4 regions of the Lysinibacillus sp. 10T31 genome follow, and region 2 is predicted to be linked to each of the others. Evidence: riboswitches for the same ligand, from Rfam matches in the RefSeq annotation. Region 2 holds a riboswitch; each other region holds the start of a gene.
The links. A riboswitch is a leader RNA that binds a small molecule or an ion and turns the genes downstream of it on or off. The one in region 2 is predicted to bind S-adenosylmethionine.
Positions count from the first base shown of each region.

Region 1: another riboswitch for S-adenosylmethionine. It lies ahead of AC1DCY_RS05260 (methionine ABC transporter ATP-binding protein); the one in region 2 lies ahead of AC1DCY_RS14905 (bifunctional homocysteine S-methyltransferase/methylenetetrahydrofolate reductase).
Region 3: another riboswitch for S-adenosylmethionine. It lies ahead of AC1DCY_RS18955 (O-acetylhomoserine aminocarboxypropyltransferase/cysteine synthase family protein); the one in region 2 lies ahead of AC1DCY_RS14905 (bifunctional homocysteine S-methyltransferase/methylenetetrahydrofolate reductase).
Region 4: another riboswitch for S-adenosylmethionine. It lies ahead of AC1DCY_RS18415 (Na+/H+ antiporter NhaC family protein); the one in region 2 lies ahead of AC1DCY_RS14905 (bifunctional homocysteine S-methyltransferase/methylenetetrahydrofolate reductase).

Region 1 covers NZ_JBFTHS010000006.1:79,393-82,603, reverse strand. Annotated here, with positions in the region: gene gcvH (glycine cleavage system protein GcvH) at 1-250, shown strand, start outside; gene AC1DCY_RS05270 (toprim domain-containing protein) at 437-778, shown strand; gene AC1DCY_RS05265 (thioredoxin family protein) at 795-1,097, shown strand; SAM riboswitch class I at 1,162-1,266, shown strand; gene AC1DCY_RS05260 (methionine ABC transporter ATP-binding protein) at 1,463-2,491, shown strand; gene AC1DCY_RS05255 (methionine ABC transporter permease) at 2,481-3,149, shown strand.
Region 2 covers NZ_JBFTHS010000023.1:48,241-51,451, forward strand. Annotated here, with positions in the region: gene AC1DCY_RS14900 (protoporphyrinogen oxidase) at 1-1,141, shown strand, start outside; SAM riboswitch class I at 1,267-1,365, shown strand; gene AC1DCY_RS14905 (bifunctional homocysteine S-methyltransferase/methylenetetrahydrofolate reductase) at 1,686-3,211, shown strand, end outside.
Region 3 covers NZ_JBFTHS010000036.1:302-3,512, reverse strand. Annotated here, with positions in the region: gene AC1DCY_RS18970 (DASS family sodium-coupled anion symporter) at 1-86, opposite strand, end outside; gene AC1DCY_RS18965 (glycerol-3-phosphate acyltransferase) at 274-906, opposite strand; gene AC1DCY_RS18960 (hypothetical protein) at 942-1,196, opposite strand; SAM riboswitch class I at 1,441-1,553, shown strand; gene AC1DCY_RS18955 (O-acetylhomoserine aminocarboxypropyltransferase/cysteine synthase family protein) at 1,670-2,971, shown strand.
Region 4 covers NZ_JBFTHS010000033.1:44,564-47,774, reverse strand. Annotated here, with positions in the region: gene AC1DCY_RS18415 (Na+/H+ antiporter NhaC family protein) at 1-1,112, opposite strand, end outside; SAM riboswitch class I at 1,221-1,327, opposite strand; gene AC1DCY_RS18410 (hypothetical protein) at 1,560-1,907, opposite strand; gene AC1DCY_RS18405 (fluoride efflux transporter FluC) at 1,938-2,267, opposite strand; gene crcB (fluoride efflux transporter CrcB) at 2,264-2,626, opposite strand.

The DNA.
Region 1 (3,211 bases), on a different contig from region 2:
ACAAGTTGGCGACGAAATCAAAACTGATGATCCATTCGGTAGCGTAGAATCTGTTAAAACAGTTTCTGAATTATACGCACCAATCTCAGGTACAGTAGTTGAAGTAAATGCAGATTTAGAAGATAGCCCAGAATTCGTTAACGAATCACCATATGAAAAAGCATGGATGATCGTTGTAGAGCCTGCTGATGCTTCAGAAATTGAAAAGCTTATGACAGCTGAGCAATACGAAGAAATGATTGCTGAATAAGACAAGCCTGAAATAGAAAAACGTCGGAAACTACCGACGTTTTTTATTATCTTCAACCATCCTGCCACTATAGCTGGTAAGGTAAATACAAGTATATTCCCTTATTAATAGGTATCTAACTGTATCGACGACAAGGTTTATTGATATAATGAATTATAAGGGATATGTCTAAATGGGGGTGGCGTGATGTTCGATGGAAAATGCTTAATTGTCGAAGGCCGATCGGATAAACTTCAAATCGAACCTATTTTAAATGAAGACGTAAAAATACTTTGTACAAATGGTACAATTGGTGTGCATCAATTAGAAGAGCTACTCGATCCATATGAGGGTTGTGAGCTTTATACATTTTTTGATGCAGATACATCGGGTAATAAGCTAAGGGCATTAATGGACAGACATTATCCAGAGGCTGAGCATTTACGTACGATGCCAACGTATAAGGAAGTTGAGACAACTCCGAGGAAAGTGTTAGCGACGATATTGCTTCGTGCACATTTCTCAATCCATAATGAATATATTTTGTAAGGTTGCGTGAAAAAAGATGGAAGAATGGTCAAAAGAGCAGTGGGACGCGGCTGTCCAATCCGGTGAAAAGGCTGCCTTTTATTTATATACGCCAATGTGTGGGACGTGTGCAGTTGCATCGAAAATGATGATGGTTGTTGAGCAATTGCTGCCACAGTTAAAGATTGGTAAAGCGAATATAAATTTTATAGAGCAAATAGCTTATGATAATAAAATCGAAAGTGTACCATGTTTACTCGTATGTGAAGGCGGAGAAGTGACAGAAAAGGTTTATGCCTTTCAATCCGTACCATATTTATACGAATTGTTAAAAAACTAATTGACTGAATATTAATCGCATGGTAAAGTAACAAATATATTAAAAAAACAATAAATATATCGAACTCTTATAAAGAGCGGCGGAGGGAAGTGCCCTATGAAGCCCGGCAACCATCACAATTGTGAAAAGGTGCCAAATCACCCAAAGATTTATCTTTGACAGATGAGAGAACGGTTTAGCGTATAAGTTACGTGACCCCTTCTACTTGTCTATAAGTGAAGGGGTTTTTTAATTCTTTCAGCGGGTTTCCAAACACCTGTACCTGTCGCTACGCTTTCGCGCAATAAACATTTGTTGGCCTAAAGCCTCCGGACGCAATTATACCGAGGCATAATTGATATGAAATGAGAAAAGGAGAATTCGCTATGATCAATCTTCAAAATATTACGAAGAAATACAAAACCGCGAATGGCGAATTAACAGCAGTCAAAGACGTCAATCTTTCTATTAATAAAGGTGAAATTTTTGGCATTATCGGCTATAGTGGCGCTGGTAAAAGTACAATGATTCGCTTGTTAAACGGTTTAGAAAAGCCTACATCAGGTACGGTGACGGTTAACAATCAGGAATTTTCATCCATAAAGGGGCYGAAGCTCAGGGATGCTAGACAAAAAGTCAGTATGATTTTCCAGCATTTCAATTTACTTTGGTCTAGAACTGTTGCAGAAAACATCGCTTTCCCACTAGAAATCGCAGGCGTTCCAAAGGCAAAACGTGAAGCACGTGTGAAAGAATTGATTACACTAGTTGGCTTGGAAGGACGCGCAGAAGCATATCCATCACAACTATCAGGGGGACAAAAGCAACGTGTAGGTATCGCTCGTGCACTTGCTAATAATCCAGAGGTATTGTTATGTGATGAGGCCACATCCGCACTCGATCCGGAGACAACAGATTCTATCCTTGATCTACTTGTCGATATTAACGAACGATTAGGTCTAACGATTGTGTTAATCACACATGAAATGCACGTTATTCGTAAAATTTGTCATCGTGTAGCGGTTATGGAAGCTGGAGAAATTGTAGAACGTGGTGAAGTATTACAAGTATTCCAAGCTCCACAAGCAGCCATTACGAAAAAATTTGTTTCTCAAATTACAGATACGAAGGAAACACAGGAAACTGTGACACAAATTAAAGCAAATTACCCTAATGGACAACTTGTTAAGCTAATCTTTGTAGGAGAAAAAACAGAGCAGCCTGTCATTTCACATCTTGTGAAACAGTTTGATGTAGAAGTAAGTATTGTACATGGTAATATTTCGCAAACGAAAAATGGAGCGTACGGTACACTTATTGTGCAAATTGATGGCTCAGAGGCAAATGTTGCTGCTGCACTTAGCTACTTAAATACAGTCGAAGTACAAACGGAGGTGATTGCAAATGCTAACTAGTCTTTTTCCGAATGTCGACTGGGAAAAAATGTGGGACGCTACGTATGAAACATTGTATATGACAACAATTTCTACGGTCATCACATTTATACTTGGATTAGTGATTGGAATCTTATTATTTTTATCAAGTCCCAACCAACTATGGGCCAATAAAATTGTGAACTTTTTAACAGGATCAATCGTTAACATTTTCCGTTCGATTCCATTTATCGTATTGATTATCTTATTAATTCCATTTACGAAATTTTTACTTGGCACAATTCGTGGCGCAGATGCTGCTTTACCAGCCTTAATTATTGGAGCTTCCCCATTCTATGCACGAATGGTATTAATTGCCTTACGCGAAATTGATAAAGGTGTTATTGAAGCAGCTCGTTCAATGGGTGCTAAAACGTCAACGATTATTTGGAAAGTATTAATTCCAGAATCGTTACCAGCGCTTATTTCTGGTATTACTGTAACGGCTGTAGCACTTGTCGGCTATACTGCGATGGCAGGTATTATCGGTGCAGGTGGTCTAGGAAACTTAGCATTCTTAGATGGTTTCCAACGTAATCGCACAGATGTAACTTTAATGGCGACTATATTAATCTTAATAGTTGTATTTATTATCCAATGGATTGGCGACATGATTACGATCAAAACAGATAAACGCTAAAAAGAACATTTCGCTACATCTAAGAGGTTATCTCGGTTTTATACCGCTAACATATTTAAATT
Region 2 (3,211 bases):
TGTGTATAACGAAACAGGTATTTCATATATTTACACAAATAATGAGCTACATGCCATCCCAGCAGACTCAACATTCGGAATTCCTATGAGCTTACAATCTCTTGAGGAAAGCACGCTTGTATCAGAGGAAGGTAAAAAAGAAGCATTAAAGGATTTAACAATGCCAAATGAAAGATTTACAAAGGAAAGCTCGATTGGGGAATTTTTAACGTATTATTTAGGCGAGGAGCTTGTTCAAAACCAAATAGCGCCTGTACTTGCAGGTGTATATTCTGGAGATTTAAATCAACTTTCAATTGCTTCTACTTTACCGTACTTAATCGATTACAAAAACGATTACGGTAGTATTATTAAAGGCTTCGATGCAAACAGGGAACAATTTGTGAAAGCCGCCAATAAAAAATTTATTTCATTTAAAAATGGTTTATCTTCACTAATTGATCGACTTGAAGAAACGTTAACGGATGTAGAAATTATAAAAGGGATTGCCACTACTAGTGTTAAAAAGCAGGAGAATCTATACGCTGTTACGTTAGCAAACGGTAAAATGATTGAAGCGAATCATGTTGTATTGGCACTGCCAAATGAAGCGGTACAAAGCTTATTGCAGGATGAATCTTTGAACTGTTATTTTGAACAATTTAATACTGCATCCGCCATTACGATTTATTTAGGATTTGATGTACCCGATAATAGATTACCAGCAGATGGAACAGGCTATATTGTGTCACATAATTCGGATGTTATATGTAATGCAGCAACGTGGACAAGTCGCAAGTGGAAACACACCTCAGCAGAAGGGAAATTACTGGTGCGACTTTTTTATAAGAGCATTAACCCTGAGTATGAGAGATTGCGTATGATGACAGATGAAGAGTTAGCAGCTGTTGCTCTAGAGGATGTAAGAAAAAGCTTGGGGATTGAGGAAAAACCAACTGTTGTTGACGTAACAAAATGGATCGACCAGATGCCGAAGTACGACTTGGCACATCGTGAAGCGTTGCAAGGTCTCTTACGAGAGCTCGAGAAAAACTATCCAAATTTATCAATAGCGGGATGCTCTTATTTTGGAGTAGGCATAGGTGCATGTATTCAAAATGGTAAAAAAATTGGTCAGGAGCTTGTAGAAAAGCTATCGTAATTGTTTGATATAAATCAAAATATTATAAATTTCGTAAAAATTATCCTTCGTTCAGTGAAATAGTCTTGACTCTATCGTTCGTAAACGATATGATTCTTTTAATTATTTAAAAAATTCATACTAAATTCTTATCAAGAGAAGCAGAGGGACTGGCCCTATGAAGCTTCAGCAACCAACTTATTGTCAGGTGCTAAATCCAGAAGACCGTGTGTCGAAGATGAGAAGGAAAACAATTACGAAACGTAAAAGCCTTCTTTTTTTATGAAAGAAGGCTTTTTTATTTTAACTTCTTTCAGCTGAAAGAAGTTAAAGCCTCCGGCGTATGTCACGGAATCGGAAAGGAGTTCTTAGAGGATGTTAGCCTAAAAATCATCGCATCCATGTGATAACGGCTAACTGACCTGCATCGGTAAAAATGCCACGTCCTGTGGCATTACCGAAATGACCGACATCGTGGCCCTCGTGCAGGCCTAAGCACAAAGCCGATTCCGGACGCAATTATTGCGAGGCATAATTGATAGAAAAAGGAAGAGAGGTTAGTTTTATGGGATTGCTTGAAAGGTTAAAAACGCATGTTCTTACAGCAGATGGTGCAATTGGTACGGTTTTATACGGCTATGGCTTGGAGTACTGTCATGAGGAAATGAATGTACAGAGACCTGAATTAATTGAAAAGATTCATAGAGAATATATTGCAGCTGGTGCTGATATTATTCAGACGAATACTTACGGGGCTAATGCCATAAAATTAGCCCGCTATGGATTGGAATCTCGTGTACAGCAATTTAATGAAGCCGCTATAACAATTGCAAAACGAGCAGCGGCAGATGGTGGACAATTTGTTTTAGGTACTATTGGGGGGATCCGTGGCATTCGTAAAAGTGACGCAACGTTAGAGGAAATTTTAGCAACCGTTGATGAGCAGGCAACTGTTTTACTGGCAGGAAATCCAGATGGTCTTTTACTTGAAACTTATTATGATTTTGAAGAGCTAGCAGCGACTTTAACAATGCTACGAGCTAAAACGAAATTACCGATTATTGCTCAAGTTTCTATGCACGAACCCGGAATTTTGCAAAATGGAATGAGCTTAAATAACGCCTTACATAAACTTGAATCGTTAGGTGCTGATATCGTAGGTGTTAACTGCCGCTTAGGCCCTCACCATACTATACAAGCATTTGAAGGTGTAGAGCTTCCTGAGAAGGCATTTATGTCAGCGTATCCGAACGCCTCTCTTCTTGATTTGGAGGATGGGCGTGTCGTTTATGAGTCGGAGGCAGATTATTTTGGTCGAGCAGCTGTAGAGCTTCGTGATCAGGGGGTACGTTTAATTGGTGGCTGTTGTGGTACGACACCAAAGCATATTGCTGCAGCGAAAAAGTACTTAGAGGAGCTATCCCCGGTTGAGGAAAAGTATGCAAAGCCAGAAAAAGTAGAGATTGTCCGTGAGGCAGAGCCAGCAAATTATGAGCCATTACATGAAAAAGTAAAACGTGAACGCTCAGTTATTGTAGAGTTAGATACACCAAGACATTTAGAAATTGAAGGCTTTATTGAAGGAGCAAAAAAAATATATGAAGCGGGCGCGGATGTAGTCATGATGGCAGATAATTCACTCGCTTCTCCAAGGATTAGTAATGTCGCAATGGGAGCCTTGCTGAAAGAAACACACGGGGTACGCCCGTTGACACATATAACATGCCGAGATCGTAATTTAATTGGTCTTCAATCACATTTAATGGGATTAAATGCACTAGGGATTCATGATATTTTAGCAGTTACTGGAGATCCGACAAAGGTAGGCGATTTCCCAGGAGCAACTAGCGTTTACGACGTATCTTCTATGGAGCTAATCCAATTAATAAAACAGTTAAATGAAGGTGTATCGTTCTCAGGGAAACCACTTCGTAAAAAGGCAAATTTCTCTGTAGCGGCTGCGTTTAATCCCAATGTACGTGTACTAGATAGAGCTGTCTCTCGATTAGAAAAGAAAATTGAACATGGGGCAGATTATTTTATTTCACAGCCTGTTTACACAAAGGAAAAAATCGTGGAAATTTACGAGGC
Region 3 (3,211 bases), on a different contig from region 2:
GTAATGATGATTAATGAAGCGAAGGCTAATCCAATCCAGAGTGGTTTCAAATTACGTTTCGGTTTTGCTTGTACAGAAGTAGACATACATTTTCATCCTTTCTTAAACATGACTGTAATTTTCCCATCGGCTAGTAAAATGCTTTATTAAGAAAGTTAATTTGTCTATTTATTGTAAAAAAACTAGTATGTGAAATACCCTCTATTTATAGCGATAATGGGCAGTTGCGAGAAAATATATGGCCATAGAAAAGACAAAAATATCCAAAAGATATTATTTTTTCTTTTTGAATGCTGAAGTCACTTTAGGCTCAGTTCCCATCATCAACCGCTTAATATTTTCGATATGCAAAATGATTGCTATACCAAAAAGTGATAGGGCTATAATCGTTGGGACTGTTCCAGGAATCCATAAATATGTGGCTGTACAGAAAACGAGATAAAATTCAAGTACACCGATAATTAAATAATTTGTCACGAAAGATAAAATAACAAATAAAATGAGTGCGAATAAGCCAATTTTCCAATCAATCGCAAGTAATATTCCTATGATTGAAGCAGTTCCTTTACCGCCATTGAAGCCCATATAAAATGGGAAATTATGACCTAGAATGACACCGGCAGCTACAATATAGATGAAGAGCCAAACTTGTACTTCTGTTAATTGTGTGATATCTGCTAAATAAACATGTACACCGATTATAGCTGCAACGCCTTTGCCGATATCGATCAGTGCAACTAATATGCCGTATTTCCAGCCAAGGGAAAGTGTTGCATTAGAGGCACCTGCATTGCCATGACCAGTCTTTTTTAAATCTACTCCGGATAAAAACTGAGCAACTTTAGAGCCGTGAATACAGCCAATCAAATAACCAACAAGAAGAAAAATGATAATGGCTTTTATCATAAAAATCCTCCTTTCAAAATAAAATAGGCTCATCATTAAAAGTTAGGAATGATGTTTGTTATAACATATGCCATGAAGCTGATTGGAGTGGAGACTGGGCGACTCCTTGGGGGATTAGCGATAGAGGAACGAAGGCTAAAACCATCACGTCCTGTGATAACGCCTTCGTGACCAACATCGTGTTGTTGCTGCTGCTGCTTCGCTTTCGCGCAAAAAACATTTGCTGCTGCCGCTTCGCTTTCGCGCAAAAAACATTTGCTGCTGCCACTTCGCTTTCGCGCAAAAAACATCTGTTGGCCCGAGCGAGCACCGCGAGTGAAGCGGCTTATCGGACGCCCCCAAGAAAGCGCCCAGTCGGAACGGAAATCAACCCCACATTTTGGTGATAAAACAATTAAATACCTAAAATAGTGTATGCGTTCGTATTACGTAAAAAAGCAGACAGAAGTTTCGGAAAAAATAAAATTTTAGTGTTGACAGAGAAAAAGTCTATGTTTATACTGTGTAACAACGATGGAAATTGAATCTCATATACTCTTATCAAGAGCGGCGGAGGGATAGGCCCTATGATGCCCGGCAACCAGTAAGTGATGAACTTGCTAAGGTGCTAATTCCTACAGATTCTTATTGGATCTGGCAGATAAGGGGAGGAAAACTTGCAACCGCAACCCTCTTCTTAGCTGAAGAGGGTTTTTGTTTTCTACTGAAAAATCCTCCTCATCTCCGGTACCATCGTAAAAAAATAACCATTTGGAGGTATACAATGACAAAATTTAAACCAGAAACATTACTGTTACACGGTGGCCAAGAGCCAGACCCGGTAACAGGGTCACGAACAGTACCGGTATATCGCTCAACGGCGTTCGTTTTTAAAGACACTGCTCATGCGCAACGTCTTTTTGCCTTAGAGGAAGCCGGCAATATTTACACACGAATTACAAACCCAACTGTAGATGTTTTTGAAAAACGCGTCGCTTTATTAGAAGGCGGTACAGCAGCAGTAGCACTTTCATCTGGTGCAGCAGCTATCGCATTTTCCATTTTAAATCTTGCAGGGGCAGGTGATGAAATTGTTGCAGGTAGCTCTTTATACGGAGGCACTTATAATTTATTCGCCAACACACTACCAAACTACGGTATTAAAACGATTTTTGTAGACGAAACAAATCCAGAAAATATCCGAGCTGCTATTACTGATAAAACAAAGGCAGTGTTCGCTGAAGTTTACGGTAACCCAAGTTTAAAGGTACTAGATATTGAAGCAGTAGCAAATATAGCACATGAAAACGGCTTGCCATTAATTATTGATAGCACATTTGCTTCACCATATGGCTCTACACCAATTGACTACGGTGCAGATATCGTTGTTCATTCCGCAACAAAATGGATTGGTGGTCATGGAACAACTTTAGGTGGTGTTGTAGTAGATGCAGGGAAGTTCGATTGGACTCGTGGACGTTTCCCGGGCTTTACTGAGCCAGATGCTTCTTATCACGGTTTGCGTTATGGTATTGACACAGCAGATGCAGCATTTGCCACAAAACTGCGTGTGCAATTACTACGTGACTTTGGTCCAACATTAAGTGCAGATGCAGCATTTAATTTATTACAAGGTTTAGAAACGCTTCATTTACGTATCCCTAAACACAATGAAAATGCATTAGCGGTAGCTGAATATTTACGAAACCACCCATCTGTGGAATATGTAAATTACAACGGCTTAGAAGATTTCCCTACCCATAATTTAGCTAAAAAATATTTGAAAAATGGCTTCGGTTCAGTGCTTACATTTGGTATTAAAGGTGGACGTGAAGCAGGGCGTAAATTAATTGATAGTGTGAAATTATTCTCGCACGTAGCAAATGTAGGGGATGCCAAATCATTAATTATTCATCCAGCATCTACTACACATCAGCAACTGTCAGCTGAGGAGCTAATCCAAACTGGCGTAACCGAGTCGCTCATTCGCTTATCCATCGGTTTAGAGGCAGTAGAGGACATTATTGCAGATTTAGAACAAGCAATTGAACAAGTAACAGCTTCACAACAAGAAGTAGAAGCTTAATAAATAAAATACATTGGCTAATGTTGTAGCGTTTACGTATTTTCTCATTCGATAGGCCTCATTCGGTAATGCGTCAAACGTTGCTACATCATCCGCTCACCTCATTTGGTGAGAGTAATGAAATAGTTTAAAATTAATACCAAGTAATTTTATAAGTATTATTGACTTAATTAATTCCTTGTTTTATACTAGGAAATAAGAAAAGTGTTCGAAAGGCTACCGACCTAGAACCAATTTAAT
Region 4 (3,211 bases), on a different contig from region 2:
GAGAAAATATCTAATATACTTGCGGACTTTTTCGGCTCAATCCCATACTGTTCAGCAATATTTTTTGCAAGCGGACCAGCAATTAAAATAGCAATCGTATTATTAGCCGTAGATAAATTTGTTAAGCCCACTAGGCCGGCAATGCCAAATTCAGCACCTTTTTTCGATTTAATCCTTTTTGTTGCAAGGTGAAGAAGAAAGTCAATCCCTCCGTTAAACTTAATAACCTCCACCATTCCAGCTATTAGTATCGCAAGAAATGCCATTTCATACATGCCTGACATTCCTTCGCCGATCTTTTGAAAAAGGCTCATTAAATTATAGCTGCCATCCGCTAAGCCAACAGCCCCGGCGAGAACAATCCCAGATACCAGAACAAGGAAAACATTCATTCCAGCTAACGCTAAAATAATAACCAAAACATAGGGAACAATTTTTATCCAACTATAGCTTAAATGTTCCACTTGTGCCGTCTCACCCATTGTGATAATCCCTAAAATAATGCTCGTTACAATAGCTGCCGGCAACACAATCCAAAAATTCACCTTAAATTTATCTTTCATTTGTGCACCTTGTGAACGAACGGCAGTAATTGTTGTATCTGAAATAAAGGATAAATTATCGCCAAACATCGAACCGCCAACAATCGCTGCCATTACTAAAGCCATGGAAAGTTCGATATGCTCGCTTATCCCAACTCCAATTGGCGCCAGTGCAACAATCGTTCCTACCGATGTACCCATCGATAGGGAGATAAAGCAGGCAATGATGAACAAGCCTACGACAAGCAGGTTTGGTGGTACGACCGATAAAGCAAAGTTTACAGTGGAGTCCACTGCCCCCATGCCTTTTGCTACCGCTGAAAAGGCACCAGCCAAGAGAAAAYTAATAACCATCAGCATAACATTTAAATTTCCTGCGCCTTTGCAAAAAATATCAACCTTTTGCGTAAACGATTCTTTTCGATTCATCGCCAAAGCCACAGCGCCTGAAATGGTAATGGCTACAATGACAGGGAAGGCGTAAAAATCACCTGTAATAACCCCTGAGCCAATAAATAAAATCAAAAAAACAACAAATGGGATCAACGCCCATGGATTCTCTTTCTTCATGTCTACCTCCAAAAAATAAAATTGGACACGTCTTTTGTCCATTCTTTTTTACGAAAAAAGGCCTCTTCTTGTAACAACAAGAAGAGGCCTTATATCTATAAAACACTCCTCTTATCTATCAAGCCTTTGCCTGCTGGATTTGGCACAGTAACTTAATCATAAGTTCCGCTGCCGAGATATCATCGGGCCAGTCCCTCCATCTCTCTTGATAAGAAGCAAATATATTATTTTTTTTCACAATAATAAATATTATAATAAAAAATCAATATTTGCAACATATTTTTAATTAAAGCTATATTCTGAAATATTTAAGAAGGAATTTGAACAAGTAACAGGGGATAGTGAACTGCGATTTTTTGTACTGCTGTGGAAATTTGGTGTAACAATTGAAGGGGACTTAAAAGAAGTAAATATAAAAGAAGGCGCCCTTGAGAGATCGAGAGGCGCCTAAAACATTTGGGGTAAAAATTCATTCATAAAGCGTTGATTTTTCCGTAGCCATATTTTTAAAATCATACGATGTGTTAGGAGGCGTTGTCTTTTATGTGGTCTAGCCTTTGCCTCTATTAAACTTTTTAGTAGAATACATGTTTCTGTAGCAAATGCTTGAGGGTCAACGAGGACATCAAGTTTATAATCAATTAACTGAGCTGCTTGAACCTTTGCAAGCAATTGTGCAAAGCGTGTATTCATTTCCGGAAAGTTTTCTTCTAGTTCTAGGTCGATTAAAGTGTATAGTGTTTGTTCAATTTCAGCTTCGAGCGCTTCTAATTGTTCAATGGATGGCTGTGTCAAAAAATCACCTCTAGTTTCTCATAAATGCTGCTACCCAAGGAAAAAGCCAAGTGTCGCGAAAAGTAAACCGAATAAAACTGTAGTGCCTATATAAATAATTGCTTGTCTCCATTTTTTCTGCTCAAAGAGCTGCAAACATTCAAAACCAAATGTTGAAAAAGTCGTATAGGCTCCTAAAAAACCAAGCCCTATAAAATGCCAAATCCAATCAGTTGGATGTAATGCAAATAGAAAGCCAAGCGCAAAAGAACCCGTTATATTAATAAAAAATGTTGCCCATGGGTATGTATGGACAATCAATTTTCCTAGATAAAATCTTGTTAGTGCACCCAAAAAGCCACCGATGCCAATAATTATCATACGATGCGCCCCTTTGCTACCTTAAATCCTAGCCATGCAGAAGCTAAACCGCCAAAAACACTCCCTAAAATATAAAGAACCGCTTGTAGCCATTTACTATCCTGCAAAAGTAATAGCGTCTCTAAAGAGAATGTCGAAAAGGTTGTAAAGGCACCAAAAAAGCCAGTACCAATTCCTAAAATTATAGGCGTACGCTTTGTAAACGTTGTAAATAGCCATGCTAAACAAAAGCAACCAATTATGTTTATGCAAAGTGTCGCAAATGGAAAACCACCGTTATTTGAAAGTGCCAGACCAAGGCTATATCGACAGATGGCACCCAAAAATCCGCCAATTCCAACAGCTAAAAATGATTTCAATGTAAAGACTCCTAACTAAAATGTCTATATTGAAAAGTGTATCATGAGATACCCACTTTAGATATATTTCTATAGTTCTATGGATTCAAATATATCAAAGAGTGCTCAAATTTAAAATGACATGATTTTTTTATTATATCTTATACCGTTTTACCAGCTTTGGTTCAAATGTTTTCGTTCTATAGTTTATTTTGATTTCTTGAATATTATTTTATTATATCGGCTGCTAAGATTCTTATATTTCCTGCCAAAATACTTCGTAGTTGATGTCCCTATATCATCTCTTAATATGTATATAACTAACAAGGAGGCATTAATCTCAGTAGTTCTGATCGAGAAACTCTTTAGTATTCAAATACTATTACACCGCCGACTGAAAATCCGATAACGGTTACTCCATTGACGGAAAACCCGCTAACGGATTAACCGTCACTACTAATTAATAATTAATTACTAAATAATAAATTACTAAATAATAATAATAATTATAATAGACCTGATGCCTTGAAAAGCACACTGTAAAATTCAAAACAGTAAACGATGTTTCAGTTTGGCGTTCGTGTCTCTTATATTCAACTTGCACTG